2 regions of the Nocardia sp. JMUB6875 genome follow, and region 1 is predicted to be linked to the other one. Evidence: riboswitches for the same ligand, from Rfam matches in the RefSeq annotation. Region 1 holds a riboswitch; the other holds the start of a gene.
The links. Region 1 has a riboswitch for S-adenosylmethionine ahead of ACAM49_RS12820 (rhodanese-like domain-containing protein). Riboswitches for the same ligand answer to the same signal wherever they lie in the genome.
Positions count from the first base shown of each region.

Region 2: linked by a shared signal. The riboswitch ahead of ACAM49_RS06850 (bifunctional o-acetylhomoserine/o-acetylserine sulfhydrylase) and the one ahead of ACAM49_RS12820 (rhodanese-like domain-containing protein) in region 1 are both predicted to bind S-adenosylmethionine.

Region 1 is NZ_BAAFGR010000040.1:2,851-12,206, reverse strand. Features, by position in the region: gene ACAM49_RS12830 (type 1 glutamine amidotransferase family protein) at 1-339, opposite strand, end outside; gene ACAM49_RS12825 (O-succinylhomoserine sulfhydrylase) at 387-1,601, opposite strand; gene ACAM49_RS12820 (rhodanese-like domain-containing protein) at 1,598-2,020, opposite strand; SAM riboswitch class IV at 2,035-2,151, opposite strand; gene ACAM49_RS12815 (hypothetical protein) at 2,214-2,663, opposite strand; gene ACAM49_RS12810 (FAD-dependent oxidoreductase) at 2,905-4,311, shown strand; gene ACAM49_RS12805 (amidohydrolase) at 4,398-5,267, shown strand; gene ACAM49_RS12800 (CaiB/BaiF CoA transferase family protein) at 5,345-6,442, shown strand; gene ACAM49_RS12795 (YceI family protein) at 6,532-7,071, opposite strand; gene ACAM49_RS12790 (helix-turn-helix domain-containing protein) at 7,173-7,994, shown strand; gene ACAM49_RS12785 (LuxR C-terminal-related transcriptional regulator) at 8,060-9,356, shown strand, end outside.
Region 2 is NZ_BAAFGR010000017.1:16,409-23,230, reverse strand. Features, by position in the region: gene ACAM49_RS06870 (FAD-binding oxidoreductase) at 1-70, opposite strand, end outside; gene ACAM49_RS06865 (NADP-dependent isocitrate dehydrogenase) at 349-1,566, opposite strand; gene ACAM49_RS06860 (MFS transporter) at 1,942-3,348, opposite strand; gene ACAM49_RS06855 (TetR/AcrR family transcriptional regulator) at 3,597-4,334, shown strand; SAM riboswitch class IV at 4,347-4,458, shown strand; gene ACAM49_RS06850 (bifunctional o-acetylhomoserine/o-acetylserine sulfhydrylase) at 4,555-5,904, shown strand; gene ACAM49_RS06845 (homoserine O-acetyltransferase) at 5,946-6,822, shown strand, end outside.

The DNA of each region.
Region 1 (9,356 bases):
GGTCGCGCCGCAGATGGCGGCGACCGGCACCCCGGCGGCCAGGAACTCCCGGGCCTTGCGCGCGAAGGCGCCGATCGGAGACTCCGGATCGAACTCGGTGGCCAATCCCGGCAGGATCAGCATGGCGCTGTCAGCGGGCTTCAAATCGTCGATCACGAGATCGGGCAGGACCCGCATGCCGCCCATGGAAGTGACCGGATCGGCAGTGATGCCAACCGTCTTCACCTGCCAGGTGCCGGGCTCCCGATGCCAGAGTTCACGGTTGATGTGTGCGGTCGCATGACCCACCTCCCAATCGGAGAAGGTGTCGTACACGGCCATATGAACGGTTTTCAACATGACAGTATGCTGTCAAAAATGACAGCATACTGTCAATGACCGTTAGCCTAGCTAAGCGCGTGATCCAGGTCGTTGAGCAGATCCTCGACGTCTTCCAGACCGATCGAGATACGCACCACGCCGTCCGTAATACCCACGGCCGCACGGCCTTCCGGGCCCATCGCGCGGTGCGTGGTGGTGGCCGGGTGGGTGATCAGCGTCTTGGCATCACCGAGGTTGTTGGAGATGTCGATGATGCGCAGGCGGTTGAGCACCTCGAAAGCGCGCTTCTTGGCCTCGTTCTCGGTGGCCTTCAACTCGAAGGTGATCACCGTGCCGCCGCCGGACATCTGGCGCTTGGCCAGCTCGTACTGCGGGTGCGAGGACAGGAAGGGGTACTTGACCCAGGCCACCGCCGGATGCGACTCCAGGAACTGGGCGATCTTCAGGGCGGAGTCGACCGACTGGCGCAGGCGCAGCGGCATGGTCTCCAGGCCCTTGAGCAGCGTCCAGGCATTGAAGGGGCTCAGGGCCGGACCGGTGTGGCGCATGAGGTTTTTCACCGGGCCGTCGATGTAGTCGTGCGGTCCCAGGATCGCGCCGCCGAGCACACGGCCCTGGCCGTCGATGTGCTTGGTGCCCGAGTAGACGGTGATGTCCGCGCCCAGATCGAAGCCGCGCTGCAGCAGCGGGGTGGCGAAGACGTTGTCCAGCACCACCTTCGCGCCCGCCGCGTGCGCGAGATCGGAGACCGCGCGCACATCGGTGAGGGTCTGCATGGGGTTCGAGGGGGTCTCGAAGAAGACGGCCTGGGTGGGCACGGACAGCGCCTGCTCCCACTGGTCCAGGTCCTCGCCGTCGACGAAGACGGTCTCCACGCCCCAGCGCGGCAGGATCTCGTTGGCCACCACGAAGCAGGAGCCGAACAGGCTGCGCGCCGCGACCAGTCGGTCACCGGCGGACAGCAGCGCGCCCAGCGCGGTGAACACCGCCGACATGCCCGACGCGGTCGCGAAACAGGCTTCCGCACCGTCGATCAGGCGCAGCCGCTCCTCGAACATGGCCACCGTCGGGTTGCCGTAGCGGGAGTAGACGAAGTGCTCGATATCGCCGGTGAACGAGGCCTCGGCGGCCTCGGCGCTCTCGTAGACGAAACCCGAATTGAGGAACAGCGCCTCGGAGGTCTCGTCGAAACCGGAACGGCGGGTGCCGCCGCGCACGGCCTGCGTGGCCGGGCCGACGCCCTCGGGCAGCGGCTTGTCGAAAGAGCCACCGGTGATCATGACTGCCTCCACGGAAGTCCGTCGGCGCGCCAGCCGGTGCTGCCGCGATGACCTTGGGCGTCCAGCGCACCCTCGAAGCCGTCCACCACATTGAAGGACGGGGTGATGCCGACGGTGGTGGCGGCGGTGGCCGCCCCGATCGAGCGCTGGCCGGAGCGGCAGATGAACAGCACCGGCGCGTCCGAATCCTGCGGGCGATCGGCGAGCGCCTGCTTCAACTGGTCCACGAAGCGGGGATTGGGCGTGCCGGTGGCGTCGACCCATTCGATCAACGCGGTCGGCCGGCCGATGCCGCTGGTGTCGGGCACCCCGACGAATCGCCATTCCGCGTCGGTGCGGACATCCACCAGCACCGCATCCGGATTGTCGCGCAACAACTCCCACGCCTGCTTCGGCGTGATGTCACCCGCGTAGTTCACCTGTACCTCCTGTGAATCCGCACTTGCCGCACCGCGTGCTCGATGCGTGGCCAGGTCGTCACCCGGAGCACCCCACCGCGGAGGAGGGTTGCCGACCAGCCAGCCGGGGCTTGGCGCTGGTACTCATGACCTGGGATGAGAGTGCCGAAAAAACTGCCGCCGTGTCAAACCCCGGCCGCGACTTCGGACCTTGTCACGAATTGCAGACCAACCAGCGCGAATTCTCCTTGACGAAGTGCCAAGTCGAGGTGGACTGCGCGCCGTCGACGCTGTAGGTGACCGGCGCGGTGGCCTTGTCGCCGTCGACGACCGGGTCGCCCAGCTTGTCGAAGTTGATGCTCGAGCCGGTCGAGCCCGCGATCTTCAGCGGCGAGTTGTTCTCGTCGAATCCCTTGCAGGCCACGGCCGGAACGTATTTGCCGGTCTCGCTACGGGACTTGATGAACTCACCCGCCGCGACCGCGAGCCGATCGCGATCTGTGACATTGTTCTCAACCGGGGAGACCAGCGTGGCGATCACGATGCCCAGGATCACCACCGCGATGACACCGGCGGCGACCAGGAACGGCCACATGCTCCGGGTTTCGTTCTGATCGATCGGGATCGGGGTCTGCTGCTCCACTGTCTCCTCGGCGTCGCTCATGGGTAGATCATGCCTGGCATTCCGGCAGTTTCACCGCCCGCGCGCAGGGGGTGCCGTGCGCCATCGATAGAATCAGCAGAATTTCCGCCCTCCCGGCGGGAATAGCAGGACAACGCAGCAACGCTGCAGCGTCGGGGGCCAATGGAGGTCGCCGAGGCCAGGGCGTCAACTTAGCCTAAGCTAAGAACGACGGCTAAGTTCAGACGGCAAGTTAGTTTCGACCCAAAGGGTGCGCGGAAGAATGACCGAACAGAGTGCAGCGACCCGCCCGCTACGCATTGCGATCGTGGGCGCAGGACCGGCCGGTATTTACGCCGCCGACGCCTTGATGAAGTCCGACACCCCGGCCGGTTTCACCGGGGTGAGCATCGACCTGTACGAGCGCATGCCCGCGCCCTTCGGCCTCATCCGCTACGGCGTCGCGCCGGACCACCCGCGCATCAAGGGCATCATCACCGCGCTGCACAAGGTCCTCGACAAGGATCAGGTCCGCCTGCTCGGCAATATCGACTACGGCGTCGACATCACCCTCGAGGACCTGCGCCAGTTCTACGACGCGGTCATCTTCTCCACCGGCGCCAATGCCGACCGCGCCCTGGAGGTTCCGGGCATCGACCTGGACGGCTCCTACGGCGCCGCGGACTTCGTGTCCTGGTACGACGGACACCCCGACGTGCCGCGCACCTGGCCCCTGGACGCCGAGAAGGTCGCCGTGCTCGGCGTCGGCAACGTCGCCCTCGACGTGGCACGCGTGCTGGCCAAGACCGGTGACGAACTGCTGCCGACCGAGATCCCGCCGAACGTCTACGACGGCCTCAAGGCCAACAAGGCCCTGGAAGTGCACGTGTTCGGCCGCCGCGGTCCCGCCCAGGCCAAGTTCACGCCCCTGGAGCTGCGCGAGCTCGACCACTCGCCGACCATCGAGGTCATCGTCGATCCCGAGGACATCGACTACGACGAGGGCTCCGAGGCCGCGCGCCGGCACTCCAAGCAGGTCGACATGATCTGCAACACCTTGGAGCAGTGGGCCATTCGCGATGTCGGCGACCGCCCGCACAAGCTGTTCCTGCACTTCTTCGAGAACCCCGCCGAGATCCTCGGCGAGAACGGCAAGGTCGTGGGCCTGCGCACCGAGCGCACCCAGCTCGACGGCACCGGAAACTGCAAGGGCACCGGCGAATTCAAGGACTGGGACATCCAGGCCGTGTACCGCGCGGTCGGCTACCTGTCGCAGAACATCCCGTCGCTGCCCTTCGACGACCAGGCCGGGACCGTGCCCAACGAGGCCGGTCGCGTGCTGGTCAACGAGGACGCCGACGGCAAGGACCGCTACGAGCCCGCCACCTACGTCACCGGCTGGATCAAGCGCGGCCCGGTCGGCCTCATCGGCCACACCAAGGGCGACGCCAACGAGACCATCGCCTGCCTGCTCGACGACGCCGCGGACTTCGTCCCGGCCGCCAAGCCGGAGCCGGAGGCCGTGACCGAGTTCCTCGAGGGCAAGGGCATCCCGTTCACCACGTGGGCCGGTTGGTACCGCCTCGACGCGCACGAGCGCGCGCTGGGCGAGCCGCAGGGCCGCGAGCGGGTGAAGGTCGTCGAGCGCGAGGACATGCTGGCCGCCTCCGAGCCGGACAAGGTGCTCTAACTTCGACAAGGTGCGCTGACCAGCGCGAATCCGCCTGGCGGACAAGGTTGTCCGCACATGTCACCGTTCTGAGGCATGCTGATCACGTGTTCGATGCCCATCTCCACATCTTCGATCCGCGGTTCCCGCTGGTCGAGAACGAGGGCCACCTGCCCGACCCGTACACCATCGCCGACTATCGCGAGCGGATGTCCCGCTTCGATATCGACGGTGGTGCCGTGGTCAGCGGGTCCTTCCAGGGCACCGATCAGAGCTACCTGCTGGCGGCGCTCGACGCGCTGGGCGAGGGCTGGGTGGGTGTCACCATGCTGCCGGTGGACGCCCCAGACGCGCAGATCATCGATCTGAACCGCGCCGGGGTGCGGGCCATCCGGTTCAATCTCAAGCGCGCGGGCGGGGATATCGTCGGGCTCACCATGCTGGCGCTGCGGGCCTACGAGCTGGCCGGCTGGCATGTGGAGCTCTACATCGACGGGTCCATGCTGGGCTCGCTGGAGCCGGTCATCACCAAGCTGCCCAAGCTGTCCATCGATCACATGGGCATGTCCGACGAATGCCTGCCGTATCTGCTCAACCTGGTCGACCGGGGCGCCAAGGTGAAGGCGTCCGGCTTCGGGCGGGTATCGATGAATGTCGGTGCGGCACTGCGCAAGATCCACACCGTCAACCCCGAGGCCCTGATGTTCGGCACCGATCTGCCGGGCACCCGGGCCGGGCGGCCGTTCCGGGATTCCGACATCTCCCTGATCGCCGACTCGGTCGGCTCCGATCTGCACAAGGTGCTGGAAGACAATGCCCGCGCCTTCTACGGACTGCCCGCCAAGGAACGCGCCCTGGAGGATCCGGAAACCGCGCGCATGGTCTCCGGCGAGCTCCCCACCCTGCGGCTACCGCGCTCGGAACTGCCGAAACTTCCTCCCCCGGATACCCTGCCCCTCCCGATCGTCGATCGCTGAATCCGCGTTATTGTCATACCGTCAACACCGGCTCTGTGAGCCGGTGCGCAGGATTCGACGACGAACCGAGGTAGGGCGTGAGCACTCCATCCACCGCCAAGCAGGGCCCGCTCGCGGGCATCCGAGTAGTCGAACTGGCCGGCATCGGCCCCGGTCCGCACGCGGCACTGCTGCTCGCCGATCTCGGCGCGGACGTGGTGCGGGTGCAGCGGCCGGGCGGGTTCCCGGGCTTCATGGAGCGCCCGCAGTGGCGGGGCCGCACCATCGTCGAGGCCAATCTGAAGGATCCGGCCGATATCGAGCAGGTGCTCGGGCTGATCGAGAAGGCCGATGTGCTCATCGAGGGCTTCCGGCCGGGCGTCACCGAGCGCATGGGCCTGGGCCCGGACGCCGCGCTGGAACGCAATCCGCGCCTGGTCTACGGCCGCATGACCGGCTGGGGCCAGTACGGTCCGCTGGCCGACCGCGCCGGGCACGACATCAACTACATCTCGCTGACCGGTGTGCTGAACGCCATCGGCCGCAAGGGCGAACGCCCGGTCCCGCCGCTGAACATGGTGGGCGACTTCGGCGGCGGCTCCATGTTCCTGGTCTTCGGCATTCTCGCCGCGCTGGTGGAACGTCAGAATTCCGGCAAGGGCCAGGTCATCGACTCGGCCATGATCGATGGCGCGCTTGCCCTTTCGCACATGATCTGGGGCATGAAGGGCATGGGCCTGTGGTCCGACGAGCGCGGCACCAACCTGCTCGACACCGGCATGGCCTTCTACGACACCTACGAGACCGCCGACGGCAAGTACATGGCGGTCGGCTGCATCGAGCCGCAGTTCTACGCGGAACTGCTTGCCGGGCTGGAGATCTCGCCCGAGGGCCTGCCGCACCAGCTCGACCCGGCGGGCCAGGATCAGCTGCGCAAGCTGTTCACCGAGAAGTTCAAGACCAAGACGCGTGACGAGTGGTGGGCGGTGTTCGAGCACACCGACGCCTGCACCACGCCGGTGCTGACTTTCACCGAGGCGGAACAGAATCCGCACATCCAGGCGCGCACCGGGCTCATCGAGATCGACGGCGTCGTGCAGCACGCGCCCGCGCCGCGCTTCTCGCGCACTCCGTCGGGCGTGCCGACCCCGCCCCCGAACGAGGGCACCCCGATCGAATCGGTCTGGGCCGACTGACTTTTACCCGGACAGCCGAACGCCCCCTGTGGATTCCACAGGGGGCGTTGACTTTTCCGATGCATAGGGCGTGACCGCCCCGGTGGCTATCAGGCGTCGGGGGCGACGAGCTGGATGTCGAGCTCGATGGCGATCTTGTCGCTGAGCATGGCGTTCGGCATGCCCGGGGCAACGCCGAAGTCGCTGCGCTTGATGGTGCCGGTGGCGGTGAAACCGGCGTGCGCCTTGTTGTCCTGCGGGAAGACCTGCACGCCGCCCCACTCGACGTCGAGGGTGACGGGCTTGGTGATGCCGCCGATGGTGGCCTCACCGGTGACCTCGAACTCCTCGGCCAGCTTGACCGGCTCGGGAACGCGGAAGGTCAGGTGCGGGCGGTTGGCGACATCGAGGATGTCGGCGGTGCGGACGTGGCCGTCGCGCATCTCGTTGCCGGTGTCGAAGGAATCGAAGTAGATGGTGGCCTCGATGGCCGCCTCGCCGGCGTCGTTCACGACGAAGCCGGTCTCGAAGCGGTTGAAGCGGCCGCGGACCTTGGAAATCCCCAGGTGCTTCACGGTGAAGCTGACCGAGGAGTGGTTGGCGTCGAGGGTCCAGGCGCCGGGGGCGAGGGTCTGCTCGGAAGTCGTCATGCCAGAAGATTAAGTGGACTGCGGTCCGCTTAACCAGGCCGTGGTTATCCGGGTACTGGCAGGGCGCGGATAACGGAACCAGGACCAGGCACTATGGAGAGGTGTCAAGATCCGAGTTCGCCGAGTTCCTGATCGCGCGCCGCGCGCAGCTGCAACCCGAAGACGTCGGCCTGCCCGCCGGGCGGCGCCGCCGCACGCCCGGACTGCGCCGCGAGGAAGTGGCCGCGCTCGCCGGGGTCAGCGCCGACTATCTTGCCCGACTCGAACAGGGACGCGACACCAACCCCTCCATGGCCGTGCTGGCCGCCCTCGCGGATGCGTTGCGGCTCAATGAGATCGAGCGGCACCACTTCGGCAAGCTGGCGCTGAGCCTGGAGCAGAAGGCGCCCTGCCCGTCGTCCGGACAGGCCCGGGAGCAGGTCTCCGAAACCATTCAGGCGGTCATCGACGCCCTGCAACCGACCCCCGCCTTCGTGCTCGGCCGCTGGCAGAACCTGCTGGCCGGCAACCCATCCTTCCGGGATTTCGCCGAACCCCTCGGCCTGTTCGACGCGGAGACGCACAACAACTTCGCGCTTTACGTCTTCGCCCATCCCGGCGCCCGGAAGGCCTTCCTGAACTGGGACGCGGCCGCCGATATGGTCGCGTCGTCGCTGCGCGCGGCCGTCACCCGATTCCCGGACGACCAGAATGTGCAGGCCGTCATCATCCGGCTGGGCCACTATCCGGAATTCGAGCAACGCTGGCGCGAACACCGGCTCACCGATTTCCGAACCGTCGTCCTGAGGATTCAGCACCCGCTCCGCGGCGAGGTGGAGGTCGAGATCGAGACCCTGGATCCGGCCGCCGACCAGACCGTCATGGTCTGGCTGGTCGACCGCCGACAGGCCCGCCAACCCGGATTGCGGCTGGTCAACGAATAAAAGCCGCAGGTTCCGGGCCTTTCGTTAACCCTGCTACAGGAGCCGTGGCGCACTACAGTTGAGCCATGGCTCGGAATTGGCCGATGGTCGAACGGGAGAGCGAACTCGAATCGATCAGGTCGGCGCTCACCGGCGACGACTTCGTCGGGGCGGTGCTCACCGGCGACGCGGGGGTCGGCAAAACCACGCTGGCGCGGCTGGCCACCGCCGCCGTCGGCGGAAACATTCGATGGGTAGCGGGGACCGAATCCGCCCGGAGCATTCCGCTCGGGGTCTTCGCGCACATGGTGGGGGTGTACACCGCCCACGATCCGGTGACCTTCATGGCCGCGGCGCGCGAGGCGTTGCTCGCCGACGGGCACACCATCATCGGCGTCGACGACGCGCACCTGCTCGATCAACTGTCGGCGACACTGCTGCTGCAGCTGGCCATCGATCGCGCCGCCCACATCGTGTGCACCGTGCGCAGCGGGGTGCAGGTGCCCGATGCGGTGACCTCGCTGTGGAAGGACGGGCACCTGCTGCGCATCGACCTGAAGCCGTTCACGCAAAGGCAGAGCGTGGAATTGGTGGAATCGATGCTGGGCGGGCAGCTCGAGGGCTTCACCGCCAACCTGATGTGGGAATCCTCCGGGGGCAACGCGCTTTTCCTGCGGCACCTGGTCGAGGGCGCGCTGGAGGCGGGGACGCTGCGGCAGGTCAACGGGGTGTGGCAGCTGCGCGGGCGCGCGGCGGTCACCTCGGAATTGGCCGCGCTGCTGGAGGATCGGGTCGAGCAGATGCCGGAATCCGTGCTGCGGGTGCTGGAGCTGCTGACGTTCTGCGAGCCCATCGATCTGGATGTGCTGTCGGAGATCGCGGGTGAGGAGGCGGTGGAATCGGCCGAAACCCGCGGGCTCATAAGGATTGTCGAGAACAGTCATCAGCTGCTGGTGCGGTACAACCACCCGCTGTTCGGCGAGGTGATCCGGCGGCGGCTGGGGATCGCGTCGGCGCGGCGGCTGCGCGGGCGGCTGTACTCGGCGCTCCGGGACCGGCCCATCAACTCCGCGTCCGAGCGCATCCGCTTGGCCGAATTGGCCTTGGACAGTGATAAATCGGCGGATCTCGAACTGTTCCTGGCCGCCGCGGCGGACGCCATCTCATTGGCGAATCTGCCACTGGGAGAACGGTTCGCGCGGGCGGCGGTGGAACGCCGCGGCGGCGTCGAGGCCGCGGACCTGCTGGCCCGGGCACTGCTGTGGCAGGGACATCGGATAGAAGCCGAACGCACACTGGCGGGCTTCGATCCCGACCAGTTGAACGAGACGGAACTGGCCCGCTGGGGCTGCACCCGGGTGTCGAACCTGCTGTGGTCCATGG
Region 2 (6,822 bases), on a different contig from region 1:
ACCCGTCCTCGCCCGGCATCAGCACCCGGCCACGCACCACCTGGCGCAGATCATTCCCCAGCCCCGACATGTCTCCTCCTTCACCGTCGCGCCATCGCGACCGATCCCGAATAACACCAAGGTCATTGGGTCGGCGTCGCTGCGCGTTAACCGATTCTCTCCATCGGCCCGTGACGGTTTCATGACCGACCAGCCCCGGAAAACAGTTCGGGCACCCGCCCATCCACCGGTTCCGGTGGAGGCAGGTGCCCGTTGTGGCGCGGTCGATGTACTGGCCGGGACTGTGGTCCCGGCCCCCATCTCACCGCTTCGCGCTGTTCACGTTCGTCGGCGCGTCGAAAGTTCTCGCTAGCGGAGCTCGCGAGCCAGGTTGGCGTCCAGCACGCCGAGGAACTCCTCGGTGGTCAGGTAGCCCTGGTCGCCGCCCACGAGGAGCGCGAGGTCCTTGGTCATCTGGCCGGACTCGACCGTCTTGATGACCACGTCCTCGAGGGTCTGCGCGAAGCCGATCACCTCGGGGGTGTTGTCCAGCTTGCCGCGGTGGGCCAGGCCACGCGTCCACGCGAAGATCGAGGCGATCGGGTTGGTGGAGGTGGGCTTGCCCTGCTGGTGCTGGCGGTAGTGGCGGGTCACGGTGCCGTGCGCCGCCTCGGCCTCACAGGTGCGGCCGTCCGGGGTCAGCAGCACGGAGGTCATCAGACCCAGCGAGCCGAAGCCCTGCGCCACGGTGTCGGACTGCACGTCGCCGTCGTAGTTCTTGCAGGCCCAGACGTAGCCGCCCTCCCACTTGAGCGCGGAGGCGACCATGTCGTCGATGAGGCGGTGCTCGTAGGTGAGACCGGCCGCGTCGAACTCGTCCTTGAACTCGGTCTCGTACACCTCCTGGAAGGTGTCCTTGAACATGCCGTCGTAGGCCTTGAGGATGGTGTTCTTGGTCGACATGTACACCGGGTAGTTCTGCTGCAGGCCGTAGTTCAGCGAGGCCCGCGCGAAGTCCCGGATGGACTCCTGGAAGTTGTACATGCCCATGATCACGCCGCCCTCTTCGGGCATGCGGACGACCTCGTGCTGGATCGGCTCGGAGCCGTCCTCGGGTGTGAAGGTCAGGGTGACGGTACCCGCCTGGTGCACCTTGAAGTCGGTGGCACGGTACTGGTCGCCGAAGGCGTGGCGGCCGATGATGATCGGCTTGGTCCAGCCCGGAACCAGACGCGGCACGTTCGAAATGATGATCGGCGCGCGGAAAATGGTGCCGCCGAGGATGTTGCGGATGGTGCCGTTGGGCGACCGCCACATCTTCTTCAGCCCGAATTCCTCGACTCGCGCCTCGTCGGGGGTGATCGTCGCGCACTTCACGCCCACGCCGTGCTTCTTGATGGCGTTGGCGGCGTCGATGGTCACCTGATCATCGGTCTTGTCGCGGTACTCGATGCCGAGGTCGTAGTACTCGAGGTTCACATCGAGATACGGATTGATCAGCTTGTCCTTGATGAACTGCCAGATGATCCGAGTCATCTCGTCGCCATCGAGCTCGACGACAGTCCCTTCAACCTTGATCTTGGACATGGATCTTCGTGTCCTCCTAGGAAGGTGGTGCTCCCATTGCACGGCCGGTGAGCACCGCTTGTAGCGGACCCCAGCTGTTCAACAGACAACGTATACGCATGGCGCTCGGCACGGGACCTGTGGTGCCAAGTCCACGTACGCTGTGGCGTCAAGCAAGACAAGCGTACTGCTGCTATCGATCTCACCGCGCGGGCGGCCCCCGCTGTGCGGGAATTCAGTGCGGTTACCGATAAGTAGCTTTTCGGGTGACTTTCCGCACTTCCAGCATGCGAAATGCCGAAGGCCGCGGCAACCCCATTCCCGACCCTTGCGGAATGCGAGCGGCCACGGCCTTCGCCTCTGACCTTCACAAGGCCAGATATATCTTTTCGCCGGTCAGACTCCCACGTGCACGACGTGCTCGTCGCCCTCGAGCAGATTCTGCGGCTTGTCCCGGATCATGAACGCGGCGATCGGAATGCAGAGCAGGAAGAAGCCCGCGCCGATCAGGAACGCGATGTCGTAGGAGTGGATCGAGGCCCGCTCCAGCACATGGTCGATGGTCCCGTTGTTGCGCACGTACCGCTCGGCCACCTGCACCGAAATGGTGGTCAGCAACGCGGTGCCGATGGAACCGCCGACCTGCTGCGCGGCATTGAGCAGCGCACTGGCCACGCCCGAGTCCTCGTCGTCGACCTGATGCAGCGCGGTGGTCTGCATGCACACGAACAGGAAGCCCATCCCCAGCGCGATCAGGATCATGGCGGGCAGCAGCCCACTCGCGTAGCTGTCACCGAATTCCAGCCGCGACAGCCACAGCAGGCCCGCCGCGCCCAGCACCGAACCCGCCAGCATCAGCGGCCGCGGCCCGATCTTGGGCAGCACCGTCGAGGCGATGCCCGCCGACACCACGATGCCGGCCGGGAACGGCAGGAACGCCACACCGGTCTTCAGCGCCGAGTAGTGCTCCACGATCTGCAGGTAGAAGCTCAGGTTCAGGAACATGGCGAACATCGCGATCGGCACCAGCAGCGCGATCAGATACGAGCCGCCGCGGTTGATCTCGCCCGGAATACGCAGCGGCAGCAGTGGATTCGCGGTGCGGCGTTCGATGGCCACGAAGGCCGCCAGCAGCGCCACGCCCACCACGAACAGGGCCAGCGTGGTGGTGGCGGTCCAACCGTCCTCGGCCGCCCGGCTGAAGCCGTACACGATGGAGATCAGGCCCAGGGTGACCGTGATCGCGCCCGGCAGGTCGTAGCCGCCGGTGCGGGGTGCGGGCACATCCTTGACCACGAAGGCGAACGCGCCGACCAGCGCCAGCAGCGCGACCGGGGTGTTCACCAGCAGCGACCAGCGCCAGTCCGCGTACTCGACGAGCGCGCCGCCCGCGATCAGGCCGAGCGCGGCGCCGGCCGCGGAAACACCCGCGAACACGCCGAAGGCCCGGGCGCGTTCCTTGGCCTCGGTGAAGGTCACCGACACCAGCGACAGGGCGGCCGGGGCCAGCAGCGCACCGAACGCGCCCTGCAGCGCGCGGCCCGCGAACAGTTCGGCCTGGTTCTGGGCGAGACCGGCCAGCGCGGAGGCGGCGGCGAAGCCGATCAGGCCGACCATCAGGATGCGGCGGCGGCCCAGGTAGTCCGCCAGGCGGCCGCCGAGCAGCAGCAGGCCACCGAAAATCAGGGTGTAAGCGGTGAAGATCCACTGCTTGTCACCGTCGCTGATGTGCAGATCCTGCTGCGCGAACGGCATGGCAATGGTGACGATCGTGGCGTCCAGGACCACCATGAGCTGCGCCATCGCGATCACGGCGAGTGCGAACCAGCGCCTGGAGTCTTTTGCTGGAGTCGCGGAATCTTTTGCGGGACTTGCTTTTTCGTCTGTACCGAGAGCGTCCGGCGCTACGGTCATGAGCTTCTCCTCTTGGAGTTCGAAGACAGCTCAACCATAGTGGCCCCCACCGACAATTGGCGTCAAGGGAAATTTGTCGCACTGCGACAGTTGTCATAATGGGACAGGACGGACCGTTAACGGCTTAAGATGGAGGCATGTCGGAGTTGTCAAGTCACATCGGTGTGATCTCGCGTCACCGCCCCGGCGTCCGTGAACACCGCCCCGGCCTGCGCGAACGCAAGAAGCAGCAGACCAGGGACCGAATCATCGACGTGGCGCTGCGACTGTGCGACGAGCAGGGCTTCGACGCGACCACGGTGGAACAGATCGCCGACGCCGCCGACGTCTCGCCGCGCACGGTGAACCGGTACTTCGACAGCAAAGAGGCGATCGTCATCGCCCCCATCGAGGGCATGGGCCGGGTCCTCGCCGAGGCATTGCGCGCCCAGCCCATCACCGGCGATGAATTGCAGGCGCTGCTCGACGCCTTCCTCTCGGTCGTGGACCAGATCATCGAATCCGATGCGCCGGTGCCCTTCCGCTGGTTCCAGCAAATGCAGCGCATCTCACGCGAGAGCGTCGCGGTGCGCGCGCTGAGCATGGAATCGGCCGACACCAAGACCCGCGCCATGACCGACGTGCTGGCCGAACGCCTGCAGGTGCCCGAGGACCACCTGACGGTGCGCCTGATCGCCGCCACCTGGCACAGCATCATGCGGGTGGGCATGGAGTGCGAGTTCGACGAGGAATCCGAGTTCCCGGACTGCACCAACGCCGATACCGCGCGTGCGCTGGCCGACAATGTGCTGGCCGCCTTCCACGAATTCCGCCGCGTCTGCTGCGTATCCGGTGTGGCGAGCCCCACTTCCGAAGCGACCGCGTCGGCCCGTTAGAATCTCGCAACAGGTCAAGAGCATCAGCGTTAAGGCCCCGGCTTGCTGATCGGCAACCCTCCAGCTGCGGTGGGGTGCTCCGGGTGCAGACCGGGCGTTCGAAGGACGAACGCAAGCGCAACCAGGAGGTCTACCGAAATGTGTTGTTGTCGAAGCCCATTCGCTTCTCGATAACGTCAAACTTCCGCCATTCGGCGACCTTGTTTTTGGAGCAGAACCCATGAGTGACTCGACCGCGTCCGCGGCCGTTGCGGCTGACGACACCCTCGACCCGGCCAACTGGTCCTTCGAGACCAAGCAGATTCACGCCGGTCAGGCGCCCGATTCGGCCACCGGAGCGCGCGCCCTGCCCATCTACCAGACCACGTCCTACGCCTTCCGCGACACCGATCACGCCGCCGCGCTGTTCGGTCTCGCCGAGCCGGGCAATATCTACACCCGCATCATGAACCCCACCCAGGACGCGGTCGAGCAGCGCATCGCCGCCCTCGAGGGCGGCGTCGCGGCGCTGTTGCTGGCCTCCGGGCAGGCGGCGGAGACCTACGCGATCCTGAATCTGGCCGAGGCGGGCGACCACATCGTGGCCAGCCCGCACCTCTACGGCGGCACCTACAACCTGCTGCACTACTCGCTGCCCAAGCTGGGCATCGAGGTCAGCTTCGTCTCCGACCCCGACGATCTCGAGCAGTGGCGCGCGGCCGTGCGACCGAACACCAAGGCGTTCTACGGTGAGACCGTTGCCAATCCGAGCAGCTCGGTGCTCGACATTCCCGGCATCGCCGAGGTCGCGCACGCCGCGGGCGTGCCGTTGATCGTGGACAACACCGTCGCCACGCCGTACCTGATCCAGCCGCTGAAGCTGGGCGCGGACATCGTCGTGCACTCGGCCACCAAGTACCTGGGCGGGCACGGTTCCGCGGTCGCGGGCGTGATCGTGGACGGCGGCGCCTTCGACTGGACGGTGAAGAACGAGGCGGGCGAGTCCCGGTTCCCGGGCTTCACCACCCCCGATCCCAGCTACCACGGCGCGGTCTTCGCCGACCTCGGCGCACCCGCCTTCGCCCTGAAGGCGCGCGTGCAGCTGCTGCGCGATCTGGGCGCTGCGGTGTCGCCGTTCAACGCGTTCCTCATCGCGCAGGGCATCGAGACGCTGAGCCTGCGGATCGAGCGGCACGTGGCCAACGCGCAGGCCGTCGCGGAGTTCCTCTCGGGCCAGCCGGGCGTCGAGAAGGTGTACTACGCGGGGCTCCCCGGCTCGCCTTGGTTCGAGCGCGGCAAACAGCTGGCACCCAAGGGCGTCGGCGCCATCGTCTCCTTCGAGCTGGCCGGCGGCGTGGACGCGGGCAAGAAGTTCGTGGAGGCGCTGGTGCTGCACAGCCATGTCGCTAACATCGGGGATGTGCGCTCGCTCGTCATCCACCCGGCTTCCACCACGCACTCGCAGCTGACACCCGCCGAGCAACTGGCTTCCGGTGTCACGCCTGGTCTGGTGCGTTTGGCGGTGGGCATCGAGGGCATCGGCGACATCCTGGCGGATCTGCGCGCGGGCCTGACGGCGGCGGCAAGTTGACCGTGAACATCGAATCGAGGACGTCCCGTCACGCGGCCGAGTTGTTGCTCCCGCCGCCCGACGGGACGCTCGGGACCATTGCCATCGGGGATGTGGAGCTCGAGTCCGGGGCCGTCATTCCCGACGTGACGCTGGCCGTGCAGCGGTGGGGCGAACTCTCCGCGAACGCCGACAACGTGGTGCTCGTGGAGCACGCGCTGACCGGCGACTCGCATGTGGTCGGCCCCGCCGACGTGCACCACAACCAGCCCGGCTGGTGGGACGGCATCGTCGGCCCGGGCGCGCCGATCGACACCCGCGAGTGGTGCGTCATCGCCACCAATGTGCTGGGCGGCTGTAAGGGCAGCACCGGCCCGGCCTCGCTGGCGGCGGACGGAAAGCCTTGGGGCTCACGGTTTCCCGCGATCTCCATCCGCGATCAGGTGACCGCCGAGCGCAAGCTGTTCGATCTGCTCGGCATCGACCGCCTGGCCGCCGCCATCGGCGGCTCCATGGGCGGCATGCGGGTGCTGGAGTGGATGGTCGGCAGCCCCGAGCGGGTCGGCGCGGCCCTGGTGCTGGCGGTCGGCGCGCGCGCCACCGCCGACCAGATCGGCACCCAGACCACCCAGCAGGCCGCCATCACCTCCGATCCGGACTGGCAGGGCGGCGACTACCACGGCACCGGGCGCGCGCCCATGGCCGGCATGGGCATCGCCCGGCGCATCGCGCACCTGACCTACCGCACCGAGGCCGAGCTCGATCACCGCTTCGAGAACCACGCCCAGGGCGACGAGGATCCGTGGGCCGGTGGGCGCTACGCGGTCCAGAGCTACCTGGAGTACCAGGCCGACAAGCTGATCCAGCGCTTCGACCCGGGCACCTATGTGCTGCTCACCGAGGCCATGAACCGCTACGACCTGGGTCGCGGCCGCGGCG